3 regions of the Alkalihalobacterium alkalinitrilicum genome follow, and region 3 is predicted to be linked to each of the others. Evidence: riboswitches for the same ligand, from Rfam matches in the RefSeq annotation. Region 3 holds a riboswitch; each other region holds the start of a gene.
The links. Region 3 has a riboswitch for thiamine pyrophosphate ahead of thiC (phosphomethylpyrimidine synthase ThiC). Riboswitches for the same ligand answer to the same signal wherever they lie in the genome.
Positions count from the first base shown of each region.

Region 1 (10,705 bases), 2.9 Mb from region 3:
CTTGAATTTCCTTAAAGCTCGTAAGTGGTGATTGGGAGAAGAGGAAAATTCGATCCGATAAAAATAATGCTTCATCGACATCATGAGTAATAAAAATGACAGTTTTTTCAAGCTTCTCCCATTGTTCTAATAGCCACTCTTGCATTGAAAGACGAGTCACTGCATCTAATGCACTAAAAGGCTCATCAAGAAGTAAAAGGTCACCACCACCTAGCATTGCTCGTAGAAAAGAGACTCGTTGCCTCATCCCACCCGAAAGTTGATGTGGATAATCATACTCGTAACCTTTTAAGCCGAATTCCTCAAGTAGTTGAAGAACATGTTCTTTTTTGCTTTTTTTCGTAAAGCCGTTTATTTCAAGAGGTAGGAACGCATTGTCAAGTATATTTCGCCAATCAAGTAGCATATCTTGTTGCGGCATGTAACCGACTTTACCTAAACGGTTATTTTCCTCTTGACCATAAAGGGAAATCGCTCCATTTGTAGGTTGTTCTAGACCTGTGATTAGGCGAAATATAGTACTTTTTCCAGATCCACTTGGGCCTAATAAGCTGACAAATTCACCACCTTTAACTGATAATGATAGTTCGTTTAAAATTGGAGAAGTCTTTTCTTTCTTTATTCCCTTATAGGAAAATGAAACGTGGTCAAATGTGAGAACATTATTGCTCCTCATCTGTTGGCCACATCTCCATGTTGTAAGACATATCCCAGAACATATATTCATATCGACTTGTATTTAGGAAAATTTCTTCGAGGTTTGCTAGTTCTGCTTCTGTTTTTCCTTCTGTTAATTCGTTCATTAAAGTAATTAACCAATCCGCTAATTCCCCAAATTCCTCAGAAGCATACATTTTAACCCATTCACCGTATGTTTCATTTTCAAGTGCACCAGGTATTTTACTAAGTTCAGTTCCAATTTCAAAATAGCTCCAAGTACATGGAAGGACAGCAGCGACTAGTTCAGCAAGGGATCCTCTTTGTGACACGTTTAACATATATCCGCTATAAGCTAAAGTAGTAGGAGCAGCTTTTGTTGTTTCAAGCTCATCATCGTTAATACCGAGGCGACGTGCGTACTGTCTATGCAAATCCATTTCTACATTTAAAGTAGAATCAAGTAACTTAGCAAAAGTGGACATCGTTTTAAGGTCTCCTCCTTTCAAGCTACCTAAAGCAAATAAACGGGCATAATCGATTAAATATAAATAATCTTGACGCATAAAAAACTTAAATTTTTCAATGTCTAATGTTCCATGCCCAATTCCTTGAACAAATGGGTGCTTATGATTTTTTTCCCAAATCGGTTTTGCTTTCTCATATAAACGTTCTGTAAATAACATCAAATCACTCCTTTGATTATTTCTTCGTATGACACCAATCATAAATAAATTTTGTCATTACTTTTGTAAATTGAATTAGCTCATCGATAGAGAGTTGTTCATTTACTGCATGTGCATGTTCGAGTTTTCCTGGACCGTAAATGACTGTTGGAATACCAGCTTCACCGAGCCAACCGCCATCGGTAACCGTTGGCGACATTCCAATTGTTACTTTTTCTCTGAATACAACGTCATGAACATTAGCTAGTGTTTGTAGGCCAGCATGATTTTCATCAATAGCTAAGGACGGAAAGATTTCACCACGGTCTTCGATCATCGATGCCCCTCCCCATTGAAAGGTAGGTGGGTTCTCTCTTAGCCAAGGGTCAGCTTTGGCAACGTGAAGAATATGCTCTTCGATTTCTTTCGCGATGTCGTCATGATTTTCATTAGGATAAAAATGGACCGTAATCCAAAGAGCACAACGATCAGCAACAAAAGCCGCATGGCGTCCTCCTTCAATGACAGCTGGGTTAATCGTCGTCATTCCAGGTGGAAAGCCAGGATAGGATTTCGTAACGGCCCAATGTTGCTCTAATTGTTTAAGTCCATCTATAATTTTTGTCATTTTTTCAATTGCGCTAGCTCCGAATAAACCACCACCTGCATGTATCATACTGCGCCGATTCGCATCGTGAAACGTTTGTGGACTTTGGATCGTAATCCAGCCTGTAATAACACCGCCTTGACCTTGAATTTGACAGTTACTAGTATCGACAACGACTGCAAAATCAGCGTTATATCCTTTTTTACAACACTCAAGTGTTCCCGCTTCACCGACTTCTTCACCAATGACGGATTGAAAGGTTAAGTCCCCAGGAAGGTTTATCCCAGCCTCTTTTAGTAGTTTTATTGCAAATAGTGAGCCTGCAAGACCACCTTTCATATCAGCTGCACCGCGTCCATATAAAATATTATCCTTTACAACAGGGGAAAAAGGATCTTGATCCCATTGTTCTCCTTCTTCTACTGAAGCGACATCGATGTGACCGTTAATGAGTAGGCTATTATATTCGTCTGAATTTGATCCAGAAAGGATACCAACGACATTAGGATCACCTTTATATACATCCCATTTATCAATAGAAAAACCTAATTCTTTTAAATATGTAGAAACAAATGTTTGAGCTTCATCTGTGTTCCGCGCTGGAGGACTGGGTGTTTTAAAACGAATTAAAGTTTTGGCTAAATCAATAATCTCTCCTTTACGGTCATTCACCTGGTTTAGTAATGAGATAATTGAAGTTTCTGTCAAAAAAATTCACTCCTTTCAAATAGTAAATATTTAAAGAAACATAAATAACTTTTGAGGAAGTGTTCTCTAAACACGTAAAAAAACCACTTCCTTATAGTTGAGGGAGTGGTTGAATAGTCAGTTGCTAACAAGTAAATGTCTGAGAAGTTATTTATCTCAATGGTCCGACTATCCACTTTCCTCCGCTAGTATTATCTAGATCAGGTTCAAGGGTTTAGGCATTGCCAGTCTCAGCTTTGAAAAAGCACCCCTAGTGGAAATTTTAAATTGTTAAATTATTTATACGTCTGTGTAACAAAGTAACACACTTACAGTAGAAACTCAACTAAAAAGTGTGAAGTACTCCATTATTGTGAAATATTCTGTTTCATAACAGCTTCTCTAGATATTAATATAATATAACAGTAGTCCGAACACATGAAAGGTGAGATTGAATTAGTTTGTATTATATAGATGGTTTTTGATAGCGATTTCAAAAAAAGAGGTAGATTGATAAGCCAAAAAGAAAGTAAAGTATTCAAAAGTGTATTTACCAATGGATAAAGGAGGAGGAAAAAAAGAAGCAGTAAATTAAAGAAAAGTTTTTTGACTAAACAGTTAATAAATTGAATATTGGGACTTTTAATTAAAAAGGAAAAAAAGTGAAAAAAGTAGTTGTGTTTTCTGAAATGCTGTTATATTATAAGGGTGTAAACAACAAACTGTAATAATACAGATTAAGTAGTTCAAGAAATTAGGTAACCTGGTAGTGAAGTTGATTGAGGTATTTCGTATCTTAAACCTAAAGAACTTCTAGAAAACAATTAATCTTTGAAACGAAATTAATTGTGAATGAGGTACTAAGATATTGTTAACTCAGTCATAATTTAAAATTTTTTGAAGAAAAGGGAGATGGAGATTATGGCAAAAGTAAACATTCAAGAGGAAGCAAAAAAATTACAACAACAATGGGATACTGATCCGCGTTGGATGGGCATTGAGCGTCCATATTCAGCTGAAGAGGTAGTAAAATTACGTGGTTCTGTACAAATTGATCATACATTAGCACGACTTGGTTCAGAAAAACTTTGGAAGCTTGTAAATGAAGAGCCTTACGTAAATGCACTTGGTGCACTAACTGGTGGGCAAGCGGTTCAACAAGTGAAAGCTGGATTAAAAGCGATTTACTTAAGTGGGTGGCAAGTAGCAGCGGACGCTAACCTTGCTGGTCATATGTATCCTGACCAAAGTTTATACCCTGCAAACTCAGTACCACAAGTTGTTAAACGTATTAATAACTCTTTACAACGTGCTGATCAAATTCAACATATGGAAGGCGAAGGCGATGTTGATTATTTTGCGCCAATCGTAGCTGATGCTGAAGCTGGTTTTGGTGGACAGCTAAACGTATTTGAGCTAATGAAAGGTATGATTGAAGCTGGTGCTTCTGGAGTTCACTTTGAAGACCAACTAGCTTCTGAGAAAAAATGTGGTCACTTAGGTGGGAAAGTACTTATTCCTACACAAACAGCTGTACGTAACTTAGTATCAGCTCGTCTAGCAGCAGACGTTTCTGGTGTACCAACATTAGTAATTGCTCGTACAGATGCAGATGCAGCTGATTTAATTACAAGTGATATTGATCCAGTTGATGCTCCATTTATTACAGGTGAGCGTACTCCAGAAGGTTTCTACCGTACAAATGCTGGTATTGACCAAGCGATTGCACGTGGTTTAGCATATGCTCCATACGCTGACCTTATCTGGTGCGAAACATCTAAACCAAGCCTTGAAGAAGCGAAGCAATTTGCTGATGCAATTCATGCGAAATTCCCTGGGAAAATGCTTGCATACAACTGCTCGCCTTCATTTAACTGGGAAGCTAATCTTGATAAAGCGACAATTGAAACGTACCAACAAGAGCTTGGAAAAATGGGATACAAATTCCAATTCGTTACACTTGCTGGGTTCCATGCTCTTAACTACAGCATGTTTGAACTTGCTCGTGGCTACAAAACTCGTGGTATGGGTGCTTACTCTGAGCTTCAACAAGCTGAGTTTGCTGCTGAAGAGCATGGCTATACAGCTACTCGTCACCAACGTGAAGTAGGTACTGGTTACTTTGACCAAGTGTCTCAAACTGTTTCTGGTGGTACTTCTTCTACAACAGCTCTTAAAGGTTCAACGGAAGAAGCTCAATTTCAAAAAAACTAATTTTCATAAATTGGTAATTTAACACAACTCTCTCATCAATTTAAATATATTTGATAGGCTAACTCTTCGGTGTTAGCCTCTTTTTTTTTGGTAGAAACCTTTTATAATAAAATGAATGTTTACTACAAATTTTAAAAAGAAATGATCGTATGGATTTCATTCTACGAAAAATCAAAATTGTCAAATTGAAATGATAGAACTGAAAAAAAATTGCTCTCTTACATTAAAACAATACCTTTATCATATAAACATGGAAAAAGAGCACCTTATTAGGTACTCCTCGTGTATTAATTTGGTAACTCACTTATTGTGGTGGGAAAACTAATCTACTTTTTTCTCTGCGATTAGGATTCCATCACTATCTGCGTACACATAATGATTAGGGTGCCAATTCACTCCTGCAAATTGGACAGGAATGTTCGTTTCTCCCTCTCCTTTTTTAATACTTCGAATTGGTGTGGTTCCTATTGCGAATACACCAATATTCATGTTATCAATTTGAGCAGAATCACGAATGCATCCGTTAATAATCACGCCAGCTAAATTACGAGAGACGGCAATTTCAGCTAAGTTGTCTCCCATTAAAGCGCATTTTTTCGAAGCGGCCCCGTCAACAACGAGAACACTTCCTTCTGGTATTTCTTGAAGCGCTTTTTTAACTAGTACATTGTCTTCGAAAACACGTACTGTACATATTGGACCTTCGAATGTTTTCTTCTGTCCAAAAAATTGAAAAATAGGTTCGGCAAGTATTAATTGATCTCCATGTGCGTCGTGTAAATCAGCTGTTTGAATAGACATTGTTCGTCCTCCTAGCGTTATGATGAATAAAAATTCGTCATTTCCTATTAAAATTCCTGCTTTTTTGATAAAGATTTTAACTATTCAAGAGAATTTTTTCATGAATGTGGGAAGTTATAATAGAGGTATGTTAGCTTTTTTGATACAATCATATCATCGGAAAAATTCGTCAGGGCAATCGTCCTCCTGCGACATTTTTCTTATAAACTTTGAAATGAAATATTATTGGAGGCTTGAACAATGAAAATGATGGATGCAAATGAAATTATCTCTTTTATCTCAAATAGCGTGAAAAAGACGCCAGTAAAAGTACATATTAAAGGTGATTTAGAAGGAATCGATTTTGGTTCTGAAACGAAAGCATTTGTTACGGGAAATGTAGGGGTTCTTTTTGGAGAGTGGAAAGAAATTGAAGCTGCTATTCAACAAAATGAAGCAAAAATTGAAGATTATGTTGTAGAAAACGACCGTCGTAACTCTGCAATTCCGCTTTTAGATATGAAAAACATCCAAGCGCGAATTGAACCAGGTGCGATCATTCGTGACCAGGTTGAAATTGGTAACAATGCGGTAATCATGATGGGTGCAAGTATTAATATCGGATCTGTAATCGGTGAAGGTACGATGATTGATATGAACGTAGTAATGGGTGGACGAGCGACAGTAGGTAAGAATTGCCACATTGGTGCAGGATCAGTATTGGCAGGTGTTATTGAGCCACCATCAGCAAAACCAGTTGTCGTTGAAGATGACGTAGTTGTTGGAGCGAATGCTGTAATCCTAGAAGGTGTAACTGTTGGAAAAGGTGCAGTAGTAGCTGCAGGAGCAATTGTAACAGAAGATGTACCGCCGAATACCGTTGTTGCTGGAACCCCAGCTCGTGTCATTAAGGAAATCGATGAGAAAACAAAAGGAAAAACAGAAATTAAGCAAGAATTACGTCGCTTAAACGAAGATAATTAATTTTGAGGATGGCATTCATTGAGCTCAAGCTTGGTGGGTGCCTCAACTCTATCTAAAAAGGAGGCCATTTTGATGACGAATTGGCAAAACCTCGATCAGCAATATTTGATGTCTACATATAATCGTCTTCCAATCACAATCGAAAGAGGTGAAGGTAACCGACTGATTGATACGGAAGGGAAAAGCTATTTGGACTTATTTACGGGTTTAGCAGTTAATGTGTTAGGACATTCTCATCCAGAAATTGTAAAAACAATTAAAGAACAAGGAGAGAAGTTCTTACATATTTCTAATGTATTTTTAAATCAACCAGCTATTCAGTTGGCACAAAAGCTAGTAAATCATTCAATTAACGGGAAAGTGTTCTTTACGAATTCTGGAGCTGAAGCTACAGAAGCAGCCCTCAAACTAATACATAAATGGACGAAAGAAGGCAATAAAGAAAACCGTGGTGTTGTTGTGCTTGAAAAAAGTTTCCATGGTAGAACGCTTGGTGCATTGAAGTTGACTCGCCAGCCTGGAGTGTATCAGGACTTTCCTGTGACGGATATGCCTGTATATGAAGTTGAGCCTCATAACATTGAACAGCTTGAGGAAGTTATCAAGACGAAAAATCCAGCAGCCATACTTATGGAACCAGTCCTCGGTTCAGGTGGGATATTACCATTACAAGAAGAGTATTTACAAGAGGTTTCACGGTTAGCGAAACAATATGGTGTGTTATGTTGTATGGACGAAATTCAAACAGGAATTGGTCGAACAGGCAAGCTGTTTGCTTATCAGCATGCAGGAATTACACCAGACTTAATTTTATTTGCTAAAGGCGTGGGTGGTGGTTTACCGCTTGGAGGAATTATTGTCGCTGAAGAATTAAGTCATCTTTTTAGACCAGGTGACCATGGTACAACCTTTGCGCCATCACCTTTAAGTGCAGCTCTTGGAAATACAGTATTAAGAGTTTTATTAGAAGATGGGGAACTTGACCAATCAGTGAACCGCTCAAATTATTTACATGAAAAATTAAATGAATTAAAGGAAAAACATCCACATATGATAACGGAAATTCGCGGCAAAGGAATGATGGTCGGAATTGTGACAAGCCTTAAAACAGAAGAAGCAAAAGACCTCCAACGTAATTTGTTAGAAGATGGCTATTTAGTCGATGTCACGCAACAAACGATTGTTCGTTTACTACCACCACTTACGCTTACAGAGAGTGAAGTAAACTCATTTGTTGGAGTGTTTGAAACAAATCTTCAACTTGTTAAGGAGAAGGAGCTTAAACAATGATTGATGTTGCCAAACTTATCGAAACAAGAAGAGCACTTCACCAAATTCCCGAACTAGGATTTGAAGAGGTTAAAACTCAAGCATATCTTTTAGATTATATTGCGAAACTACCCCAGGATCACCTTCTGATAAAAACTTGGAAAACTGGGATAGTTGTTAAAGTACATGGTAGCGCTCCCTCCAAGATGATCGGATACCGCGCAGACATTGATGGACTTCCAATGGATGAAGAAACTTCTTACTCTTTTCGTTCTATGCATTCAGGAAAAATGCATGCGTGTGGACACGATTTGCATATGACGATTGCATTAGGTGTGTTAACTCACTTTTCAATCAGTCAACCGAAAGATGATATATTATTTATCTTCCAACCTGCGGAAGAAGGACCAGGTGGAGCAAAACCAATGTTAGCATCGGATATATTGCAAGAATGGAGACCTGACCAAATTATTGCATTGCATATTGCACCAGAATACCCAGTTGGGACGATTGCAACGAGAGAAGGTTTATTATTTGCAAATACATCTGAATTATTTATTGATCTAAAAGGACAAGGGGGACATGCAGCCTACCCTCATACAACGAGAGATATGATCGTAGCTTCCGCTCATCTAGTCACGCAACTTCAATCTATTGTGAGTCGAAATGTCGATCCACTCGATTCAGCTGTCGTTACAATTGGGAAGATAACAGGTGGAACAAAACAGAATATAATAGCGGAAAAAGCTCGTATTGAAGGAACCATTCGAACGTTATCTATAGAGTCGATGCAAAAAGTCAAGAACCGCCTTGAAGCACTTGTACACGGCATTGAGGTGGGATTTGAATGTCTAGCTACGATTGATTACGGTGCTAATTATTGTCAAGTTTATAATAACGAAGCGTTAACTCGAGAGTTTATGGATTTTACAAAACATCAAACAAAAGTCGATTTAATTGAATGCAAGGAAGCGATGACAGGAGAAGATTTTGGTTACTTTCTAGAAGAAGTTCCAGGATTTATGTTTTGGCTTGGTGTAAATAGTCCTTATGGTCTTCATGATAATCGTTTAGAGCCTAGCGAACAGGCTATTGAGGTTGCTGTCACTCATTTAATCGATTACTTAAACTATAAATCAGATAGATAAAAGATCTTCACTTTGGTGATGGTCTTTTTTTTGTATATTTTTCACTTTGTTAGATGCTTCAGTGAGCTTATCATTATGAAATGCTTCCTGAAACTTTATTATTATCACTAGCAAAATCGTGGCATCAAGTTCCATTTCCACCATTACTTAAGTAGTTTCAACTATTAAGTTAAACCTGAAAATGATGTAAAAGTTAAGAGTACAAATGTAAAACTCAAATGTAGAATGTAGATAGTATCGGGGACCGCTGGTTTGTGAGAATTAGAATGAGTTATCGAGAATGGAAAGGAAATGAATTGGCGAGAAACTTTACCGACGATTCAAATCAATTGCAGTTTAAAAACAGAAATTAGAGATTTTGGCTATTTTCGATAAAAATAAAATTAGAATAAAAATCCTTTTATTGTACATCCTAACATTGTAACAAATAATTGATATGTTTTTTGGAGGTGTTTGACATGCCAAAAATTGGTGTGGAGCAATCGTTAACGGATGTACAACAAGAATTACAATCACGAGGATATGATGTCGTCCAATTAAAGCAAGAACAAGATGCTAAGGGTTGTGATTGCTGCGTAATTACTGGACAAGACCAAGATATGATGGGTATTCAAAATACGATAACAGCTGGATCTGTTATATCTGCACAAGGAATGACAGCAGAAGAGATTTGCCAACAAGTGGAACAAAAATTAAATCAATAAAACAAAGAGGATGAGGTCATAATTGATATGGCCTCATTTTCTTTTGGAATAGGACATTCTAGTCACGGAATTAATTAATATTGGAGGTGATTTTATGTTCTATCATATAAAAGAGTTACAATATCATGCCAAACCAGAATGCCCCGATCCGATATATGCAAAAAAACTACAAGAAGTCCTAGGTGGACAGTTTGGAGAAATTTCAGTAGCTTTACAGTATCTGTTTCAGGGTTGGGGATATAGGGGAGAAGATAAATATAAAGATTTACTAATGGATACAGGAACTGAAGAGCTCGCCCATATTGAAATGTTAGCAACAATGATTGCGAGGTTGCTTGAAGGGGCACCTGTAGGAGATTTAGAGGATGCGGCAAAAGACCCTGTGCTCGGAGCGATATTAGGAGGGATGAATCCACAGCATGCAATTGTCTCAGGTTTAGGTGCAATGCCAACAGATAGCGTAGGTAATCCATGGACAGCAAGTTATATCAATGCGAGTGGAAATTTACTAGCTGATTTTCGAATGAATTTAACGTATGAATCCCAGGGACGACTCCAAGCTGTACGGCTTTATGAAATGACGAATGACCGTGGCGTAAGGGATATGCTTTCTTTCCTTATTGCGCGAGATACGATGCACCAAAATATGTGGAAGGCTGCTATTGCAGAGTTAGAAGCAAAGGAAAATATCGTCGTTCCTAGTACCTTTCCTCGTCATCTTGAGAAACAAGAAGTTTCATACGCCTTTTTCAATTTATCTCGTGGAGAAGAAAGTAGTACGGGGCGCTGGGCAAGTGGTCCGAGTATGGATAGTTTAGGGCAGTTTCAATATGTTTCTCAACCAGGGCCCTTTGCAAAGAAACCAAAGCTTCGACCAGCACCACCTTATACTCATAACACAATGCTTCCTGGTAGTCACCATGTTCCTCCCAATTTTGCGTAAAATAAAAGGTTGTAGCAAGTGGGATGCTACAACCCTATTTGCCTTTT
Region 1 covers NZ_KV917368.1:5,238,054-5,248,758, forward strand. Annotated here, with positions in the region: gene BK574_RS25350 (ABC transporter ATP-binding protein) at 1-676, opposite strand, end outside; gene tenA (thiaminase II) at 663-1,343, opposite strand; gene BK574_RS25360 (acetylornithine deacetylase) at 1,360-2,637, opposite strand; TPP riboswitch at 2,798-2,899, opposite strand; gene aceA (isocitrate lyase) at 3,538-4,830, shown strand; gene rraA (ribonuclease E activity regulator RraA) at 5,152-5,631, opposite strand; gene dapD (2,3,4,5-tetrahydropyridine-2,6-dicarboxylate N-acetyltransferase) at 5,872-6,594, shown strand; gene BK574_RS25380 (acetylornithine transaminase) at 6,667-7,884, shown strand; gene BK574_RS25385 (N-acetyldiaminopimelate deacetylase) at 7,881-9,011, shown strand; gene BK574_RS25390 (YkuS family protein) at 9,470-9,715, shown strand; gene BK574_RS25395 (manganese catalase) at 9,810-10,658, shown strand.
Region 1: another riboswitch for thiamine pyrophosphate. It lies ahead of BK574_RS25360 (acetylornithine deacetylase); the one in region 3 lies ahead of thiC (phosphomethylpyrimidine synthase ThiC).

Region 2 (10,705 bases), 200 kb from region 3:
GATTTCGTTGGAACGCAGTTGAAGGTGAATATTGTCAAATTGAAACGAGTGAAGGAAAAGAATATACAGGGACGATCCTGATACACCAGTCTTCAGTTCATGTGTATAAAAATGCTGGTGAAATTAAACGCGATGAAAAAAATATAGAAGTTCGTGTCGATGCACCCGTTACAAATGCAAACGAAGTACGTGAATTAGGAATTGAAGTGGGAGATTTTGTCTCTTTTGATCCTAGGTTTCAAGTTACGGACCATGGTTTTGTGAAATCGCGCCACCTTGATGATAAAGCTAGTGTTGCTATCTTGATGAACACGATTCAATTAATTATCGAAGAACAACGGAAACTACCGTATACGACACATTTTCTGATTTCGAATAATGAGGAGATCGGTTATGGAGGTAACTCTAATATACCACCTGAAACTGTTGAATATTTAGCCGTTGATATGGGGGCAATAGGGGACGGACAAGCTACAACAGAATATTGTGTTTCTATTTGTGCCAAAGATTCTAGTGGACCGTACCATATTGGTTTGAGAAAGAAATTAGTTCAAATTGCAAAAGAACAGAATCTAAACTATGCTGTAGACATTTACCCTTATTATGGTTCAGATGCTTCGGCTGCCATTCGTTCGGGTCATGATATTATTCATGGATTAGTTGGCCCTGGTATTGATGCATCACATGCTCATGAAAGAACACACTTTGATTCCCTCGTAAACACGTGGAAGCTAGTGTATCACTATCTATTCTCTAAATAATATTATAACAATTGGTGTCAGATACCTTCATTTAATGAAGGTATCCTGACACCATTTCTTTTTTTGCATTAAAACTACCACTTTTGCAAAAAATGTATATGAAGTGGAGGCGATTTACTTTGGCAAAAAAGAATATTTTACATCCTGTTTCTAAAAGTATTGAGGAGAATATACAGTATTTAAAAGAAGCGCTTGGTGTGGATAAAAGTTTCGATATAATCCATTTGGATTTAGAGTATGGGAAGGTTCCAATGGCTCTCTTTGTCGTTGATGGCTTTGCTAAAGACTTTTCATTAACACAAATACAACGAGAACTTCTTTTGCTGAAACCGGAAGATTTACAAGGAGACCCATTAAAAACCCTTACACATACTCGTATACCATATGTTGAAATTGATACAAATGATGATTTAGATGCAATTGTTGATGATGTTTTAGCAGGACAAGCTGCTTTGGTTGTGGATGGATTGGATCAAATTATTTTAATGGATACGAGAACATATCCAGTAAGAGGTCCTGAAGAGCCTGATACCGAACAAGTAATTCGTGGAGCCAAAGATGGATATGTAGAAACGCTAGTTGAAAATGCAGCTTTGACTCGTAGAAGAGTTCGTGACCGTACGTTAAGGATCGAATATAAACGAGTGGGGAGAAGGTCAAAAACAGATTTATGTATAGCGTACATAGAAGATATTGCTGATCCTAATATTGTCGATAAAATTAGTCAAGCGCTTGATTTAATTGATACAGACGGACTACCAATGGGAGATAAAACGATAGAGGAATTTATTTTCGGGCAACATTATAATCCCTATCCAATGGTACGGTATTCAGAGCGTCCAGATGTCGTTGCCTCTCATTTATTTGAAGGACACGTTGTTATTATGGTCGATGGTTCTCCGAGTGTCATGATCACACCGACAACGTTTTGGCACCATTTACAACATGCTGAGGAATACCGTCAAAAACCAATCATCGGTGCAGCTTTAAGAGCTGTTCGTTTTACAGCTGTATGGGCATCAATTTTTTTACTACCTCTTTGGTATTTATTTGCGACAAATCAACACCTACTTCCAGAAATGTTAGCTTATATTGGACCGAATGATGAAGGGCAAGTCCCTATATATGTTCAATTTTTATTAGCGGAAATTGGTATAGAAATGTTGAGAATGGCTGCTATCCATACGCCTAGTGCGCTGGCGACTGCACTCGGGTTGGTTGCTGCGATATTAATTGGTGAAGTTGCTATTGAAGTAGGCTTGTTTTCACCAGAAGTTGTTTTATATCTAGCCGTTGCTGCTGTGGGGTCATTCGCAACGCCAAGCTATGAATTAAGTTTAGCCAATAGGTTAATAAGAGTGCTTTTATTAATAAGTACTGCGATATTTGGCTTAGGTGGATATGTAGTTGGAGTTGTCTTATTTATTCTTTTATTAACAAGTATGAAAGGTTTTCAAACACCATATTTATGGCCGTTCCTGCCTTTTTCCTACCGAGGGTTTCGTGATGTTTTATTGCGATCACCGATTCCGTTAAAAAATCGAAGACCAACTGGAATACACCCACTTGATCCTGATCGTTAATCTTATTAAATTCAAAAAAAGTAAGCTAAGCATATGCTTAGCTTACTTTTTTAAATCGAAATCTATTTGATAAAAGTCATCTTTAATAAATATTTCTGATTTATTAATAGCTAGGTTTTCGGTTGCAATGACGAGTCCAATCGGTGTTTCTTCATTCGCATTAACGATTGTAAACGGTACATTATATTTATTGGCTTCTTTCACATAATTTGAATAAAGATGATACGATAAGTTTCCGTTAATGTATATGCGAATGTTATGAGCGGTATTTAAAATGGTCACTGCCTGGTCATACATTCCCTTATGAATTACTTGACGTTTCGTTAAGGCAAGGTGAATACGTTCAATAATGGTAGTTAAGAATAGATTACGTTCTTCTGATTTAATTTCAGGATTGCCGTATAGACCACGGTTAATAATATCTTTTAGTTTATCTTCCATGTTACACTCCTTTATTTTATCTCCTTAACTTGCGCAAAGACTCCCACCTCAAGGCTTTGAGGAAATAAGGAAGACAAAGTAGGTGTTAGGCCTCCAGTGACACCACAATAGGTTCTAGATAACATTGATGGGGATGAAGGAAAATCCACACTCAATGAGGTTCACTTTATCTCCTCTTACTTTAGTGTCTTATTCATTTTTTTTTCACATATAGATGAAAAAAGGCTTGTTTCACTATTAAGAAGGAGGAACAATAATGATTAATGGCATGGTAGGAATATTTTACAGTATTTTTATGGGATTCGCCATTGGTGGATTAATGATATCAAAAAGAATAATGCCAATTCGACTTCAAGTGTTTCTTGTCACTATGTTTTTTGCATTTACCGTTTATTTAGGCTATATTATCGGTCGCTTTGTGTCAGTATTTTCTCTACAATTCATTGAAATATTAGTCGGTCTTGTCACTCTAGCTATGGTCGCACTTGCTTTCATCCATTTTCATCCGATGATGGGTTACTTTCATCGACAGTCACGAGTGTTATGGGGTGTATTGTTTTTTTTATTTTTGTTATTTGGTATCGAATGGAAAATAAGAGAGGTAGGCATTTGGCTTCATTTCATTTCTGTTCTCTTTTTTTATTTTTCCATCCTGTTAGGACAACTTATTCAATATGAAATATTACAAAAAATATGGAGATTTGAATTTATTTCCTATTTACCATTATTATTTTTTATGTTGATAGCGATTTTCAAATTTTTCTAATTTTACCAATCGTGTTTAACGTCTTCAATGGATGATACAGCGTTTTGAGATTCTTCGTGTTCTGAGTTAAATAAACCAATAAAAGCTAAAATAAATCCAACAGCTATTAAAACAATAGCTAAGACAAATGATTTCTTTTTATTTATACAATAAACTGCGATAATTACTGCACTTACTAGTACAAGTAATCCTAAAATAAAATAAGTAAAGCTGTCCATAAATGAGTCCCCCTTATAAAATGTTCTCTTTATATGTTAGAACAAATAAGGGCTTTTTTATGTGACAAATTAATAAACAATTGTATATTGAAATATTTGTTGATGAAATAGAAGTTGATATAATGTGTAAGGAGGGTGATGATAATGAATACGTTCTATGATGTTCAACAATTATTAAAAAAATTCGGGACATTTATTTATACAAAAAATCGAAGTGTAGATTCCTTAATGATGGAAGATGAAATTCGAGAGTTGTACGAATCAGGGATGGTTGATAAACAGTCATATCAAGCTGCTTTGCTTATTCTAAAGAAAGAACAACGTGAGCAACAGAAAGGTTGATTAGATGGTTACAAAATGGTTTGTCGGGGTAGACCTCGGCGGTACAACAATCAAGTTAGCGTTTGTCGATCCGTATGGAGATATAATATTTAAGGGAGAAGTTCCAACAAATACAACTAATGGTGGAACAAATATTACAACTGATATAGCAAAATGGATTGATCAAGCGTTAGAACACCTAGGAGTTTCCAAAGATCGGTTACATTCAATTGGAATGGGAGCACCTGGGTTTATCAATATGGAAACAGGATATATTTATCAAGCCGTTAATATTGGTTGGAAAGACTTCCATTTAAAAGATCGTTTAGAAATGGATACAAGTCTTCCAGTAACAATTGACAATGACGCTAATATTGCTGCTTTAGGTGAAATGTGGCGTGGTGCTGGTAATGGAGCTAAAAATTTATTATGTGTTACTTTAGGAACTGGAGTTGGCGGAGGGGTTATTGTGAATGGTTCAATCGTACATGGAGTAAATGGAATGGCCGGTGAAATTGGTCATATTACAGCGATACCAAAAGGTGGATTTCCATGTAATTGTGGAAAAGCGGGTTGCCTTGAAACAATCAGTTCTGCAACAGGAATATCTAGAATAGCTAAAGAATTTGTCAGTGATTTTCCAAATAGCTTGTTAGCAAATGGAAATATAAATGCCAAAATGGTGTTCGAAGCGGCTGAGAAAAACGATGAGTGTGCCTTGAAAGTCATTGATCATATTACATATTATTTAGGGTTTGCACTTGCTAATTTAGCCAATTCCCTTAACCCTGAAAAAATAGTTATTGGTGGTGGGGTTTCTAAAGCTGGTGAAACATTACTGAAGCCATTAGAAAATCACTTTCAGTTATTTGTGTTACCCCGAGTGGCCCAAAGTGTTTCCATTGTACCAGCAACATTAGGGAATGATGCTGGAGTTATAGGTGGGGCTTGGTTAGCTAAGACAAAAAATAGGTAAAAGGTTTATCGAAGGCAATTAACGGTAAATAACCGTTAACATATAATAATATTATCAACGTAGAGAAATCGTGCATTGAATCGCACGAGAGTTAGAAAACTAAATCTAATTTAGTTAAGTTAAAAAGGGGATTTTCATATGGAAAAATATCGAGTTGAACGGGATTTAATTGGTGAAAAAAAGGTTCCATCAGAAGCGTATTATGGAATTCAAACGATGCGAGCAAAAGAAAACTTTCCAATTACAGGATATCCGCCGCATCAGGAATTAATTAAAGCGTTCGGATATGTAAAAAAAGCAGCAGCTTTAGCCAACCGTGATGTTGGAGCATTGAATCCACAAATTGCTGATGCAATTGTAGAAGCTTCTGAAGAAGTAATAGAAGGTAAACTCAATGACCACTTCATCGTAGACGCTATTCAAGGCGGGGCAGGTACGTCCTTTAATATGAATGCAAATGAAGTAATTGCGAATCGAGCGATTGAGTTTTTAGGTGGTAAGAAGGGCGAGTATATAAAAGTCAGTCCGAATACGCATGTAAATATGGCTCAGTCAACCAATGACGCTTTTCCGACAGCTATTCATATCGCCTGTTTAAACTTAGCTAAAGGTTTGACAAAGGAACTTGAAGATTTAATCCAGGTTCTGTCAGAAAAAGAACAAGAATTTGATAGTGTCATTAAAATGGGTCGTACTCACCTTCAAGACGCTGTCCCTATACGGTTGGGACAAGAATTTGGTGCTTATCGTCGAGTCATTACTCGCGATTTACGACGCCTAATGGGATCTCTAAATGAATTATATCAAATTAATATGGGAGCAACGGCAGTCGGAACTGGTTTAAATGCGTTACCTGAGTATATTAAAAAAGTGGCCAAGTATTTAGCTGACATCACTCATTTACCTTTTAAAACAGCAGAAGATCTTGTGGATGCTACGCAAAATACAGATGCTTACACCGAGTTATCAAGTGCTTTAAAAATATTAGCAATTAATTTATCGAAAATAGCCAATGATTTAAGATTAATGAGCTCGGGTCCTCGAACAGGGTTAAATGAAATTAATTTACCTGCACGGCAACCAGGATCATCCATTATGCCAGGGAAGGTAAATCCTGTTATGTGTGAAGTGATTAATCAAATTTCGTTTCAAGTCATTGGAAACGATCATACGATTAGCTTAGCTTCGGAAGCGGGACAGTTGGAGTTAAATGTAATGGAGCCAGTATTAGTATTTAACTTGTTACAATCATTATCAATTTTACAAAATGGTATAAAAGTATTTAGACAATATACAATTGAAGGGATTACAGCTAATATTGAAAGGTGCAGAGAAATGGTGGAAAGAAGTGTAGGAATTATAACAGCCATTAATCCACATGTAGGGTACGAAACTGCAAGTCGAATTGCAAAAGAGGCTATACAAACAAATCGTCCAGTTCGAGAAATTTGTATTGAAAGAGGCATACTTTCAGAAGAAGAATTAAATGAAATTTTAGAACCAAAAGAGATGACGAACCCTGGAATAGCAGGGGCTAAATTTATATATAATTAAGGTATAAGAAACTTTTATTTGACAAGGGGTGCTCAGCATTCCTTGTCAAGTTAATTTAAACTGGCACTAAGGCTCTACATCAAGGCTTTGAGAAACCAACAAAGACTTAATGGGACATATTACACTTAAAGTCAAACTAAATTCACAACGTGCTTGGAGTGTGACTTCATGTCGTGCGAGCCCCTAGAATGGAATGAAATTTCACTTTATCACATAAGTTTACTTTTAGTGTATTTTTATTGAGCAAACTGAAAAAACGTGTAATAATGAAAATTACGATTTAGAACAAATTTTAAAAGAAGAAGTTTAAACGGAGGTTCGAATGAAAAGTAAATCTCTGTTTTTCGTATTAACCTTCCTTATGATTTTTACTATTGGATGCACTACGAAAGATAATGTCGTATTAAATCACCCTCAAAAAAACTACAACTTGATTGAAAAAAAATTAGGTGTAATGAAAGAAACTATTTTCCATACCCCAATTCAAATGAATCCGTATAGCTTTGTTGAAATAAGTGGTTGGTATGATAGTCAAACGATTTTGTTGCTAAGAGATGAAAATGCGATTTCTTATTTAGATCTAGTGAATTTAAAGACAAGTGAGACAGTTGAATTCTTTCAAATCGACGAGCCTATTCTTTCGGTTGAAGCAAACTATGATTATTCCTACTTTGCTGTTCAAACATCAACTTATGAGTTAACCTCGCCTCTTTATTTTATTAATAAAGAAGGAGAGTTGGTTTATTCATTAAGTGAAGTGGGGGAAGAATTTTCTCTCTTTTGGAATCCTTACAATCATGATGAACTTATTATTATTTCATTCCTCCCTGATTGGGATTACGATGTTTATCGTCTTAATTTAAAAGAAGAAAAATTAGTTCAACTAGATCTTGAGAAGATGTATTTTCAATGGATCAATGTAGATGAAATAGCATTTCTGGAATGGGCATCTTTTGCTCCAAGTTTTTATGCACCGATTTTTAAGTATAATTTAAATACAAACGAAACAGAAAAGTTTTTAGATGAAGTCATTGCTTTTTTTACTTTTGCTGATACTATTCTCGTAGCTGTTTCGGTTGATTCGTTAGAAGCCGAAAATTCGATTTATCAGATCTATCAAAACGAAGATATGATTGGAGAGTTAGAAATTCCGACGTTAAATACGTACTCTGAACAATGGTGGATTCCATTTCATGAATATGATGCAAATGAGCATTTATTTTATTATTTAAAACCGTTATATAGTGGTGATTTTTTCAGTTATGATGCTCCTTATGAATTAACAAAGTACAATGTTGAAACGGGTACAGAACAAAAAGTAGTTGATGTAGATCTTCAATCCCCATTAAAGCTTTCACCTGATGGAAAATGGATGTTGTATGGGAATCAATATGAATGGTTAATTAATTTAACAAATAAAACAAAGCATTTCCTCTTGGAATGAAGGTAGGGTAATGGTTGTAATCTATAAAAATTGTGTCATAATGAAAGGAAGAACATTATTAAAAAGTTTATAGTGTGACTAGGGGTGCCTATCAAAGTGGGCTGAGAAAAAGGAACCTTTTACCCTCGAACCTGATCTGGTGATCCCAGCGTAGGAAAGTCGAAGATTTGATTTACTTATCAATATCTAGCCGTAATCCGTCGTTGGGTTACGGCTTTATTTAATTTTTAGAGGTAAAGAAGGGAGACAGCTAGAAAATGAGAGAGTTTAAACTTTATACAATTACTGGTGAAGAATTTCATCAGGGTCGTGATTTAATAACAGTAATGGAACAAGCGATTATCGGTGGGTCGGATATCATTCAATTAAGAGATAAAACTAATTCAAAGAAAGTGGTCTTTGAAAAAGGAAAGCAATTACGAGAGTTAACGAAAAAATATGGAGTAACGTTTATTGTTAATGATCATATTGATGTGGCACTCGCCGTGGATGCAGACGGTATTCATATTGGGCAAGATGATTTACCGATTGAAGAAGCAAGAAAAATAGTAGGGAAGGACAAGATAATTGGACTTTCCACTCATGCGATAGAAGAAGCTAGAGAAGCTGAACGTGCTGGTGCAGATTATATTGGTGTAGGTCCGATTTTCCCGACTAAAAGTAAAGTCGATGTTGTAGATCCTGTTACGACTGATTATATCCGTCAAGTCGTAAAGGAAATCACGATCCCTTTCGTAGCTATTGGTGGAATTAAGCTTCATAATGTCGATCAAGTGTTAGAGGCTGGAGCAACTCGAATTTGTGCTATTAGTGAAATTGTCGGAACTGATGACATTAAATCTGTTTGTCAACAATTCATTCAAAAAATTGATCAAAAGGTGAAGGTGTAATGGAATTATATATTAATGGTGAAACGGTTGAATTAGAAGTTAAAACACTTATAGATATTGTAAAACATTATGGATTAGAGAAAGATTTAGTAGTAACTGAAGTAAATGGAGAAATTGTTGATCGGAGTAATTGGGAAGATACAATGGTTGAACCTGGAATGAAAATTGAACTAGTTCACTTTGTAGGAGGCGGATGATTATATGAATAATAATGATAAATTCATCATCGCAGGAAAAGAGTTGTCTTCACGTTTCTTTATTGGTACAGGGCGATACCCTAATCCGTTTGTACAAAATGAAGCCATAAAAGCATCTGGTTCTGACGTTTTAACATTTGCCATTCGGCGTGTGAATTTAGAAGCTCCAGATGAAGATGCGATCTTACAACACTTAGAAGGTCAAACGTTTACGTACTTACCAAATACATCAGGAGCCAAAACAGCGGATGAAGCGATCCGGATTGCTCGTTTAGCGAAAGCAAGTGGGTTAAGTGATTGGATTAAGATCGAGATAAGTGTCAATGAAAAAACGTTATTACCTGATCCAATAGAGACTTTAAAAGCAACAGAAGTTCTTGCAAAAGAAGGTTTCGTTGTACTCCCTTATACTTCGGACGACCCAGTCCTGTGTAAGAGGTTAGAAGAGGCTGGTGCGGCTGCCGTTATGCCTGGAGGAGCACCAATTGGAACGGGATTAGGCATTCTAAATCCTTATAATTTATCGTTAATTGTTGAAGAAGCTAACGTTCCGATTATTGTGGATGCGGGACTAGGATCGGCAAAGGACGTAGTTCAAGCAATGGAGTTAGGTGTTGATGGAGTCTTAATGAACACACCTGTTGCAAAAGCAAAAGATCCTGTAAAGATGGCAACAGCGATGCGCTATGCTATAGAAGCTGGTAGAATGTCTTATTTGGCAGGTCGAATTCCGCAAAAACGATATGCTACAGCGAGTAGTGCTTACGAGTCGTTGATCTTGAAATAGAAAGAGTGGATTTATATGGGAGAACGGATTGTCGTACTAGGTGGGGGTATTATTGGTCTTGCGACAGCTTTTGAGTGTCAAAGACGAGGGCACGACGTTACAGTGTTAGAAAAAGTGGCTTGTGGTGGTCAAGCTTCAGGTGCCGCCGCAGGAATGCTCGCACCATTTTCTGAAATTGGCGAAGACCCAGATGATTTCTTTAGACTTTGTCTTGAGAGTTTAAGGCTATATCCAAAATGGCAAGAAGATGTTAAGGACATATCAGGTATTGACTTTGAATACAGTAATTCTGGAAGTTTACACTGTGTATACCATGAAGCTGATCTTCTTGCTCTTGAGACGAGACTACAATGGCAAGGGCAGTTTGGTGCAACAGCTGAAATCCTTTATGGAGAAGATTTATTTAAGTTAGAAAAAGAGTTATCACGTGAAATGATTGCCGCGATGTATTATCCAGAAGAAAGTCATGTGTATGCACCAGATTACGTAAAAGCTCTCGAGGAAGGCTGTCGAAAACTAGGTGTGAAAATTTTTGATCATTTAGAAGAAGTGCATCTAGAGCGTTGGCAGTCTGAAATTAGTGTCTGTGCCAAAAATGGACAAAAGTTCTCTGGGGACCGTCTAGTTATAAGTAATGGTGCGTGGGCGAAAGAATTAGAAAATGTGTTTGGTCTCAATATTCCTGTTTACCCGATTCGAGGGCAAATTTGTGCATACAACATTCCCGTGGGTAAGGTAAAACATATAATTTATACGAGCCAAGGTTA
Region 2 covers NZ_KV917368.1:2,574,361-2,585,065, reverse strand. Annotated here, with positions in the region: gene BK574_RS12365 (M42 family metallopeptidase) at 1-761, shown strand, start outside; gene BK574_RS12360 (spore germination protein) at 881-2,344, shown strand; gene BK574_RS12355 (YueI family protein) at 2,387-2,785, opposite strand; gene BK574_RS12350 (hypothetical protein) at 3,042-3,551, shown strand; gene BK574_RS12345 (hypothetical protein) at 3,554-3,769, opposite strand; gene BK574_RS12340 (YqgQ family protein) at 3,914-4,111, shown strand; gene BK574_RS12335 (ROK family glucokinase) at 4,116-5,066, shown strand; gene aspA (aspartate ammonia-lyase) at 5,205-6,620, shown strand; gene BK574_RS12325 (YqgU-like beta propeller domain-containing protein) at 6,943-8,064, shown strand; TPP riboswitch at 8,135-8,238, shown strand; gene thiE (thiamine phosphate synthase) at 8,322-8,954, shown strand; gene thiS (sulfur carrier protein ThiS) at 8,954-9,151, shown strand; gene BK574_RS12310 (thiazole synthase) at 9,156-9,938, shown strand; gene thiO (glycine oxidase ThiO) at 9,954-10,705, shown strand, end outside.
Region 2: another riboswitch for thiamine pyrophosphate. It lies ahead of thiE (thiamine phosphate synthase); the one in region 3 lies ahead of thiC (phosphomethylpyrimidine synthase ThiC).

Region 3 (10,705 bases):
GCTTATCCACTACTCGATGCAGCAACAAGAATTTTAACTGAGATGGCAACATTTGCTGATCTTGGTATTGAGAAAAAGAAAGAAGAACCAATCGAAAATCCCTTGTAAGCATTAAAGAGGTGGGAATGAAATGAACAGTGGAAAGGTGTACTTAGTTGGGGCAGGTCCAGGCGATCCGAAGTTAATTACGGTACGTGGATTAGAGTGCATAAAAGCAGCGGACGTGATCATTTATGATCGACTGGCTAACCCTTCTCTACTTGAATATGCTCATGCTCATGCTGAATTCATATATTGCGGGAAACTTCCGAAGCATCATACGCTAAAGCAAGAGCAAATTAATGATTTATTAGTAGCGAAAGCGCAAGAAGGAAAAGTGGTTACGAGATTAAAAGGGGGCGACCCTTGTGTGTTTGGTAGAGTGGGTGAAGAAGCAGAGGTACTAGCTCGGTGCGATATTCCGTATGAAATTGTTCCTGGGGTATCGTCTGGTATTGCTGCACCCGCATATGCAGGAATTCCTGTAACACATCGTGATTTTGGGTCTAGCTTTGCGATGGTTACTGGACACCTACAACATGAAGAAAATAATGAGGAAAAGTGGAAGGCGTTAGCTAGTGGAATAGATACCATTGCTTTTTATATGGGTGTGAAAAATTTACCATTGATCTGTACCGAGCTCATTCGTCATGGGAAAAAGGAAACAACCCCAGTCGCTATTATTGAATGGGGAACAACGGAGAGGCAAAGGACGATTGTTGGAACTTTACAAAATATTGAAAAAACAGCGAGTGAAGCAAACGTTTCGCATCCAGCTATTATTCTAGTAGGTGAAATTGTTTCATTCCGTGAGAAAATGCAGTGGTTTAGTGAAGGTGGAGTTGGGGTCTCATCCTAGTGAAGGAAAAGGCACTTTTTACGACCAAATATAGATGCAATGTTAAGGCATTGCGTCTATATTTGGTGTTAAATTGCAACTGTTTACCACTTGTAAAATATTTAATGAGAGTTTTTAATAAAAAAACTTGTGACAATAGAGGTCATTGGGCACATTTTAAATCGTAATAATTACGATTTAAAGAGGGGGGCAGGTAAATGCGAACTGACATAAAGAATAATCCCTTTTTAAAAGAAACAAATGAAAAAGAAGCTTCTCGTGTGTCGCAGTTTCTTTTTGTACTTATATTATCCATTGTACTTATAGGTTCGATGACAGCTGCAGTAATGCTTGGACCTGTCTCCATTTCGCCATTAGCGGTATGGAAAATTGCCTTATCTAAAATACCGTACATAAGCGAGTTTATCGTTAAAGACTGGTCACAAGCTCAGGAACAAATCATTTGGGAAATTCGGTTTCCTAGAGTTTTATTAGGTGCTGTAGTAGGTGCAGGACTAGCTGTCGTTGGTGTTGCCATTCAGGCTTTAGTTCGTAACTCACTTGCCGATCCATTTATTCTTGGGGTATCATCAGGAGCTTCTGTCGGTGCCACGTTAGTCATTATCTTTGGTGCTTTCAAAATGTTTGGAATTTATGCCCTGTCAATAGCAGCTTTTTTAGGCGCACTAGTTTCGGTGTTACTCGTATTTATGTTAGCGCAAGTGCGTGGCAGAATTTCGACAGTTCGTCTATTATTAGCTGGAATAGCCGTGTCTATGATGTTATCGGCCGTTACAAGCTATATAGTCATTTCGGCTCCCCGTGAAGAAGGAATTCGCGATGCGATGTTTTGGATGATGGGCAGTTTAGCAGGAGCAAAGTGGGAGCAACTTCCTGTCCCATTTTTATCATTATTCATTGGTGTGGTTATTTTAATTTTATCTTATCGTCCCCTTAATTTACTATTAATGGGAGATGCTACAGCAACAACGCTAGGTATGAATATTGATGTGTTCAAGAAATTTTTAATTTTACTTACAGCTTTATTAACAGGTGTGATGGTTGCCGTAAGTGGAGCGATTGGTTTTATTGGACTCATGGTTCCACATATCGTGCGTTTAATGGTTGGTTCAGACCACCGCAGAGTATTAGTTGTTAGTAGTTTAGTCGGTGCGATTTTTTTAGTGTGGGCAGATGTTGCAGCAAGAACGGTCGTCTCTCCACAAGAATTACCAATAGGGATTGTAACGGCCATTTGTGGTGGTCCATTTTTTATCTGGTTATTACGAAGAAGTAACTATTCTTTTGGTACAGGGGATGGTGACAAATAATGGAGCTCTCGGTTCAAAGTGTTATAACGAAAATCGATCAAAAACAAATCATTGAAGACATTAACTTTACCGTGAATGATGGTGAATTTGTTGGGGTTATTGGTCCTAATGGTAGTGGCAAGTCAACGTTATTAAAAACGATTTACCGAATTTATGCGCCTCATACTGGAGATATCTTCATCAATCAATCGAATACAAAAAACTGGACTAATCGCAAGTTTGCACAAAAAGTGGCTGTTGTCGGCCAAGAAAGTTCGGTTCCATTTGATTTTACAGTAGAAGATATTGTTAGAATGGGTCGACATCCTCATAAGAAATTTTTAGAAAAAGATAATGCCTATGATGAAGAAATTGTCACACGGTCATTGAGGGAAGTCGGGATTGAACACTATAGAAGCAAAAATTTTGCAAATCTATCTGGCGGGGAAAAGCAAAGGGTGTTGATTGCTAGAGCGCTTGCTCAAGAACCGCAACTATTTATTTTAGATGAACCTACAAATCATCTTGATATTCATCACCAGCTGCATCTTTTAGATGTTGTAAAAGGATTAAAATTAACGTCTTTAGCAGCCTTGCATGATTTAAATTTAGCCGCTTCCTATTGTGATAGATTACTTGTTATTTATGAGGGAAAGATCGTCGCCGAAGGGTCACCCGAACAAGTTTTAACAGAACAGTTGTTAGCCGATGTTTTTAATGTCAATGGAACGGTTATTAAACACCCTCTTACAGGAAAAACACATATTTTATATACGTCTAAGATGTTCGATCAGTCTCAAACTAAATATGTACCGTCATTAGCTTCTAACCAATAGGAGGAAAGAATGGGCGAGTTTATATGTAACTTTTGTGGGTTTCAATATGAGGAGAGAAATGGCGATCCTAAAAACGGGATTCCTAAAGGAACACTTTTTCACGAATTGGCAGGTTCACTTTGTAATCGATGCGGGATGCAAGGTGAACGCCATGAAAGGCAACATTCTCAGCCCTATATTGGGCTCGAAGCCGAGTATTTTGATTTGTTTACTGGGAAAGTTGGTTTGAAGTTTTATAAAAATTGGTTAGCTTCAGATGCCAGTTGTCAAGTGTTAGAGCTTGGTGTAGGAACAGGAAGAGTCGCTTATGAATTAGCCAATTTAGGTATCGTTGTAACAGGAATAGATACGAGTGAAGACATGTTATCGATTGCTGTGAAGAAAAAGAAGCGATTAAGTAATCCATCTAAGCTTATACTCTTACAAGAAAATGTGTTGAATTTTTCCCTTCAAACAAAGTTTAGCCATGTTTTATTAACGGAAGGTTTTTTACAACATTTCCTTTTACCAGAAGAACAGTTACAAGTTTTATTAAATGTGAAAAATCATTTAGTGAATGGTGGTTTGGTAGCAATAGATATTTTTCTTCCACCGAATGAAACTAAATGGAATTATCAGCAGTGTAAACAATGGGGCAAGAAGAGAATCTATCAAACGATTCATGGGCAAACGTCACTATCACGGCAAACTTTTGAAACTACATTAACCTATGAAACATATGAACAAAATCTTCAACAATCATGCTTTAAAGTAGATCGAGAATACAGTCTTATTTTACCACGTGAACTGGGATATCTCTTAAAGGTAGAAGGATTTGAAGTGATGGGAATGTTTGAAAATTACCAGCCATCTAGTCATTCAGCGGCTTCTAGCTTAATGCCGCACTTAGTGAAGAACGAGGTGGAATTAAAAAGAGACGAAACGCTTGATAAAAAATTGAATGAGCATATGAGTAAGCTACGCCCCTATGAAAATGATGTTTGGGCAAACGGTGGTTACCCATTACAGATGCAAGGAGAAATGATGCATCAACCACTTAGTAGTCGGTGGACGATCATAGCCAAATATACAGTTAAGGAGATGCAAGAATGAAAAAATTAAATACGATAAAAACCATATTATCTGGACTGTTTATAATAACGATGTTAGTTGGCTGTGGACAAGAGGCGAGTACGAGCCAACCAGGAGCACCAACTGGATCGGAAGCAGAGAAAGCAGAAGAAGCGCAAGCAGAGGTCAAAGAAGAAAGTGTAAATGAAACGGTTGAGATTGAAAATAATGATCATTTTTTAGTCTTTACAGAACCACCTCAGCGGGCCGTCACCTTAAATCAACATGTTACAGAAGTCATGTTAGCACTTCGGTTAGAGGAGTTTATGGTAGGTACAGCCTATCTAGATGATGAAGTGTTACCAGAATTTAAAGATGCCTATGAATCTATTCCTGTATTATCCGACCGCTATCCATCGCAAGAAGTATTTTTAGCAGAAGAACCTGATTTTGCGTACGCTGGATGGGCAAGTGCCTTTCGTGAAGACAATATTGGAACTGTGGAGCAATTGCAAGAGTTTGGCATCAATGCTTATTTACATGAGTCTTCAACGATAATTGGTCCAACAATAGAAGATATTTATACTGATATCCGTAATATTTCGCGAATTTTTCATGTTGAAGAAAGAGGAGAAGAACTGATTGCTTCAATGAAGGAAGAGCTAGAAAAAATTAAGAATGACATCCCAGAAGTTACAGAAAAAAAGCGAGTGTTTGTTTTTGATAGTGGCGATACTGCGCCGTTTACCGTTGCCCAAAACTTTTTAAATTCATTAATTACATTAGCAGGAGCGGAAAATATTTTTAGTGATGTTGACAAAAACTGGGCAGAAGTTAGTTGGGAAGAAGTCGTTGACCGAGATCCAGAAGTCATTGTTATCGTTGATTATGGTGAAACAACGGTAGAGGAAAAGAAAGAATTACTTCTGCGTCATCCAGCTCTTGAAAATGTTACAGCAATTGAGAACGAAAATTTTATTGTGATCTCGTTGTCAGCAGCAGCAGAAGGTGTTCGTGCTCCATATGCGCTAGATATTCTAGTGAATGGGTTGTATAAATAATTGTTCAATCGTTTTTCATTGCTCAATCTATCAATTCATACTAAAATAATGGATAGATTACTAGCTAGAGAAGGGCATGAATAAATGATGTACAAAACGATATCAATCCTTATTTCCATTTTTATTATTTTATTTGTTTTGGTAGGTTCTTTAATTAAGACAACAGAAGTTGCTCCAGCTAATGCGAGAATGATTATTGACCATTCATTGAATGTTTACGTATCACCACCTTGTTTTAATGATGCTGAAGTAACCAACTTTTTAGAGGAAGTAACACTCCAGCAAGCCCTAGATATGGGTTATAACCCTGACTCTACCTGTACCGAAGATTCACTAGTCGGTGAATCGAGATCATTAATTACACAATTATTAGAAGGTATAGGGCTGCAAGCAGGGCAGTGGGACCAGGATGGTGAGTGGCAATAAAGTTATGTAGATTGAACCTTCAACTTTTCTATTTGAAAGTTGGGGGTTTTTTGGTTAGTTTTCCCCGCATCAACTGGCAGTAAAACCCCCACTTCAAGACTTAGAGGAATCGAAGAAGGATAAGTGGGGGATAAACTGCCAGTAACAAGTAGGAACACAGACTAAGTTCGCCACGTCCTGTGGCAACGTCTGTGTGACCCACCTCGTGTGGGCCCTCACTGATGGAAGTTTCACTTTATAATTCTAGTAAAGCTTGTTGGTAGGAAAGAAGATTTTAGGTACAAAAAGTTCTAGTAAAAGAAAAATAAGGCGAAAATAGAGAAATAAACACAGGTTGTTCCAGTAAAAGGAAATATGAGCTAATAAAGGATCCGATAGATACATAGAATTTCAGTAAAAGGAAGAAAGGGGAGCCAAACAAAGGAGAGTTATAGCTAATTAATTTAGTATTCTCATAGTAGGGATGGAGTTGGAAATTAGAGAGGGGGCCGAAGGATAGTACCTAGTACCATCCTCAGCCCCTTTAATCTCATTATGAATTACAGTTTTGTATAAATTTTACTTCCTTGCTCTTTAAATTCTTCTGATTTTTTGTCCATTTCTTCTTTTAATAGTGTCTGTTCATCGATTCCTTTTTCCTTTGCGGTTTGACGGAGGTCGTGAGAAATTTTCATGCTGCAAAATTTAGGCCCGCACATTGAACAAAAGTGAGCTGTTTTCGCACCTTCTGCTGGTAAGGTTTCATCATGGAAGCTCATCGCTTTTTCAGGATCAAGTGATAAGTTAAATTGATCACGCCAACGGAACTCAAAACGTGCCTTTGAAAGGGCATCATCACGCTTTTGAGCGTTAGGGTGGCCTTTAGCCAAATCAGCAGCGTGAGCGGCGAGCTTATAAGTAACGACGCCTTCTCGGACATCGTCTTTATTTGGTAGGCCTAAATGTTCTTTTGGTGTAACATAGCAAAGCATTGCGGTTCCATAAGAAGCGATCATCGCAGCACCAATCGCTGACGTAATGTGGTCATAACCTGGGGCAATATCAGTTGTTAATGGGCCAAGTGTATAAAATGGTGCTTCATTACAAATTTGAAGTTGCTTATCCATATTTTCTTTAATTTTATGCATCGGTACATGTCCTGGTCCTTCTACCATTACTTGAACGTCATGCTCCCAAGCAATTTTCGTTAACTCTCCTAGCGTTTCTAACTCAGCAAATTGAGACTCATCATTTGCATCCGCAATGGAACCTGGACGTAAACCATCCCCTAGAGAAAAGGCGATATCGTATGTTTTCATAATTTCACAGATCTCTTCAAAGTGTGTGTATAAGAAGTTTTCTTGATGGTGAGCAAGACACCAAGCAGCCATAATCGATCCACCTCTTGAGACGATTCCTGTTAAGCGATTCGCGGTTATCGGCACATAACGTAATAACACTCCTGCATGAATCGTAAAGTAATCAACCCCTTGTTCGGCTTGTTCGATTAATGTATCGCGGTAAACTTCCCACGTTAAGTCTTCTGCGACTCCATTTACTTTTTCGAGTGCTTGATAAATGGGTACCGTACCAACTGGAACAGGGCTATTTCGTATGATCCATTCTCTCGTAGTATGAATATGTTTACCAGTTGATAAGTCCATGATTGTATCAGCACCCCAGCGGATCGCCCACGTCATTTTTTCAACTTCTTCTTCAATGGAAGAACTGACCGCAGAGTTTCCAATGTTTGCATTAATTTTCACATGGAAATTTCGGCCGATAATCATTGGTTCACTTTCTGGATGATTGATGTTTGATGGAATGATTGCTCTTCCACTTGCCACTTCAGAACGTACAAAATCAGGCTCTAATCCCTCACGTATCGCAATAAACTCCATCTCTGGAGTAATGATCCCCTGTTTGGCATAATGCAACTGCGTTACATTTTTCCCTTGTTTGGCTCGAAGTGGTTTTCGATTTGTCGTATCAAATATTTTTACGGCTTTTGTTTTTTCTAAATCGATAAATCCATTATCTTCGGGTTTCACATTTCGGCCGACATAACATTCGACATCATCACGCTCCAAAATCCATGGTTTCCGGAGTTCTGGTAAACCTTTCCTCACATCTGCTTTGTAGGATGTATCTGTGTAAGGTCCAGTCGTGTCATAAACTCTAAATGGTTCATTCGCAATTTCTTCACCGTTAAACGAAGTGGGGCTTAGTTCTATTTCACGAAATGGAACTGATACATTTTTGTTTTTTTCGTTCACATAAACTTTCTTACTGTTTGGGAATGAGTTAAGAATTGACATAAAAAAATCCTCCTAAAATTTGATTGAGTTCTTGTTGCTCGAACCGATCCTGGAGGAGGGGACTTTAAATATATGTACAGAATAGTATATGTCTGTTTTTTTGCATGAAAATATTACTTACTTTACAAATGAACGCTCATTTATAAAGGGTATCATTAAACAGTACAAATAAAAAGACCGCTAGAAAGCGGTCGGATGGACATACGTATTCTACAAAATCCCTCCGCTAGCATTACCTAGATCAGGTTCACGGTCGACAACAGTATCAGTTGTCCTCTCAGCCCTTTGCTTGGAGCTCCCGTTTTCTTTAGTTGTACTATAAAACTAACATACATATTTTCAAAAGAAAACAGTACATTGGATCTATTTTCCTTTTTTTTTTATAAAAGGTGGCAGTATTCTTTATTTAGCCAAATAAAATTTTGAATTTTTCATGAATACGTTCGCAGTTAGCAGGAATTATGACAAAAAATAGCGAATATTGTTGTTAATTTTAGCTCTTTATTTCTGTAAAGTATTACTGTCGCATTAAAATCCTTCAATATGGGAGGGTTTTCTATCGATTAGCGTGAATGAGGAGGATGTGTAGGTTGACTAGGCCAGTTGGTGATATATCCTTACACAGCCTACCATATCCATTTTATTCAACTTTGCAAACGACAGGTGGCTATGATAAATTATGAATTATTGAAATATTAAGGGAACAGAAAAAAACTTTATAGGAGTTGGAGAAACAAGATGAGAGTAGCGAAATTCGGTGGGACATCAGTGGCGAACGCAGAGCAAATTCGTAAAGTGGCAGCGATTATTGGTGAGAACGAGGAAAGAAAGTTTGTTGTCGTTTCAGCACCAGGTAAGAGAGAAGCAACAGATACAAAGGTTACGGATTTACTTATCCAATTAGCCGAAGCTGTGCTAGAAAAAAGAGACGTTGACAATGCTCTTCGCGCAGTCGTTGGCCGTTATGAAGAAATCGCATTGGATCTTAATTTATCTAGAGATATTATTGAAACTATTAAAGCAGATTTACAACAAAGGGTTGCATTTGATTCTAGCCATGAAGGAAAATTTATCGATCAAATGAAAGCGAGCGGGGAAGACAATAATGCAAAATTAATAGCAGTTTATTTTCAAAGTATCGGAATAGAAGCTCAATATGTCAACCCGAATGAAGCGGGATTATTAGTAAGTGACGAACCTGGAAATGCTCAAGTACTTCCAGAAAGCTACGATCATTTATTTCAATTAAGGGAGCGTTCAGGTGTTATCGTATTTCCTGGATTTTTCGGGTACTCTAAAGAAGGCACGTTAGTTACGTTTCCTCGTGGTGGATCAGATATAACAGGGTCCATTTTAGCGGCTGGAGTTAAAGCTGATTTATATGAGAATTTTACAGATGTTGATTCTGTATTTGCCGCCAACCCTAAAATTGTAGAAAACCCTGTTAATATTAAAAAAATGACGTATCGTGAAATGCGTGAATTATCGTATGCTGGATTTTCTGTATTTCATGATGAGGCCCTAATGCCAGCGTTCCGCCAGTCTATTCCAGTTTGTATTAAAAATACAAATAATCCAGAAGCACGTGGAACAATGATTATGGCTGAGCGTGCTTGTGTAAGAAATCCAGTGATTGGAATTGCTAGTGATTCAGGTTTTTGTACATTGTATGTTCGTAAATACTTAATGCATCGTGAAATAGGTTTTGGACGCAGGTTGCTTCAAATTATTGAAGAAGAAGGCATTTCGTACGAACATATCCCATCAGGTATCGACGATACATCGGTTATTCTAAAACAATGTCAATTAGATGGTGAAAAAGAACAGCGTATTATTTCACGAATTAAAGAAGAATTAGATGTTGATGATGTGTATGTAGAACGCGACTTTTCGATGATTATGATCGTGGGTGAAGGCATGCATAATACCATTGGTCTTTCCGCACGTGCAACACTTGCACTCGCAAATGCGAACGTCAACATTGAGATGATTAACCAAGGTTCATCTGAGGTAAGTTTAGTGTTTGGAGTTCATCAAGAAGACGAAGAAAAAGCGGTTCGTGCACTGTATGATGAGTTTTTTGGAGCAGCTGACGAATCGATTGAATAAGGTGAATAAAAAAACAACTTAATGCTATGTAAAGTTATAATGTTTCACATTATATAAGAATGGATGCATCACTAATATCAATTGTGGTGTATCTTTTTATATTATGACTATGTTTAAGATCATTGTGATAACCGTTGATTTTGACACACGCCTTCAGTAAACTGAAAGGTTGAATTTTCAATAATGAGCCAAAAATCACCAATCAACATTAACAATCTTTTTTATCCCGTTTAACTGGCGCTAAGACTCCCACTTCAAGACTTTGAGGAATCAATAAAGGATAAGTGGGAGATGATTGAACACAGACTAAGGTCGCCACGTCCTATGGCAACGTCTGTGCGACCCACATCCTGTGGCCCTCAGTAACAACCCGATTGGTTCAACTAATATTCAGTGGGGGATGAAGGATAACCCCCACTGAATAAAGTTTCACTTTATAAGACCCTAAATATCGAAAGCGATTTTTGGGAAAGATTCCTTTTGATATACAGGAAGAGGAGCACGTTTAAGCTATAAACAATAATGTATACGAAAAATGACAAATAAATTTTCCAACCAGTAAACGTAAACACATTTAATTTTAATGCAATCCATTCTAACATTGTTGTTAATAAGGCACAAACTATAATGAATAGAACTGTTTGTTTGACGGAAAAAGCTCTAGGCTTAAAGTAATTTATCGCAAAATAGGCAAAGGGAAAATATCCGAAGAAAAAGATTAAAAAGTCAAAGATTTCAT
Region 3 covers NZ_KV917368.1:2,377,559-2,388,263, reverse strand. Annotated here, with positions in the region: gene cobT (nicotinate-nucleotide--dimethylbenzimidazole phosphoribosyltransferase) at 1-108, shown strand, start outside; gene cobA (uroporphyrinogen-III C-methyltransferase) at 131-898, shown strand; gene BK574_RS11180 (FecCD family ABC transporter permease) at 1,210-2,208, shown strand; gene BK574_RS11175 (ABC transporter ATP-binding protein) at 2,208-3,023, shown strand; gene BK574_RS11170 (methyltransferase domain-containing protein) at 3,033-4,115, shown strand; gene BK574_RS11165 (ABC transporter substrate-binding protein) at 4,112-5,134, shown strand; gene BK574_RS11160 (hypothetical protein) at 5,219-5,560, shown strand; gene thiC (phosphomethylpyrimidine synthase ThiC) at 6,100-7,857, opposite strand; TPP riboswitch at 8,059-8,169, opposite strand; gene BK574_RS11150 (aspartate kinase) at 8,596-9,966, shown strand.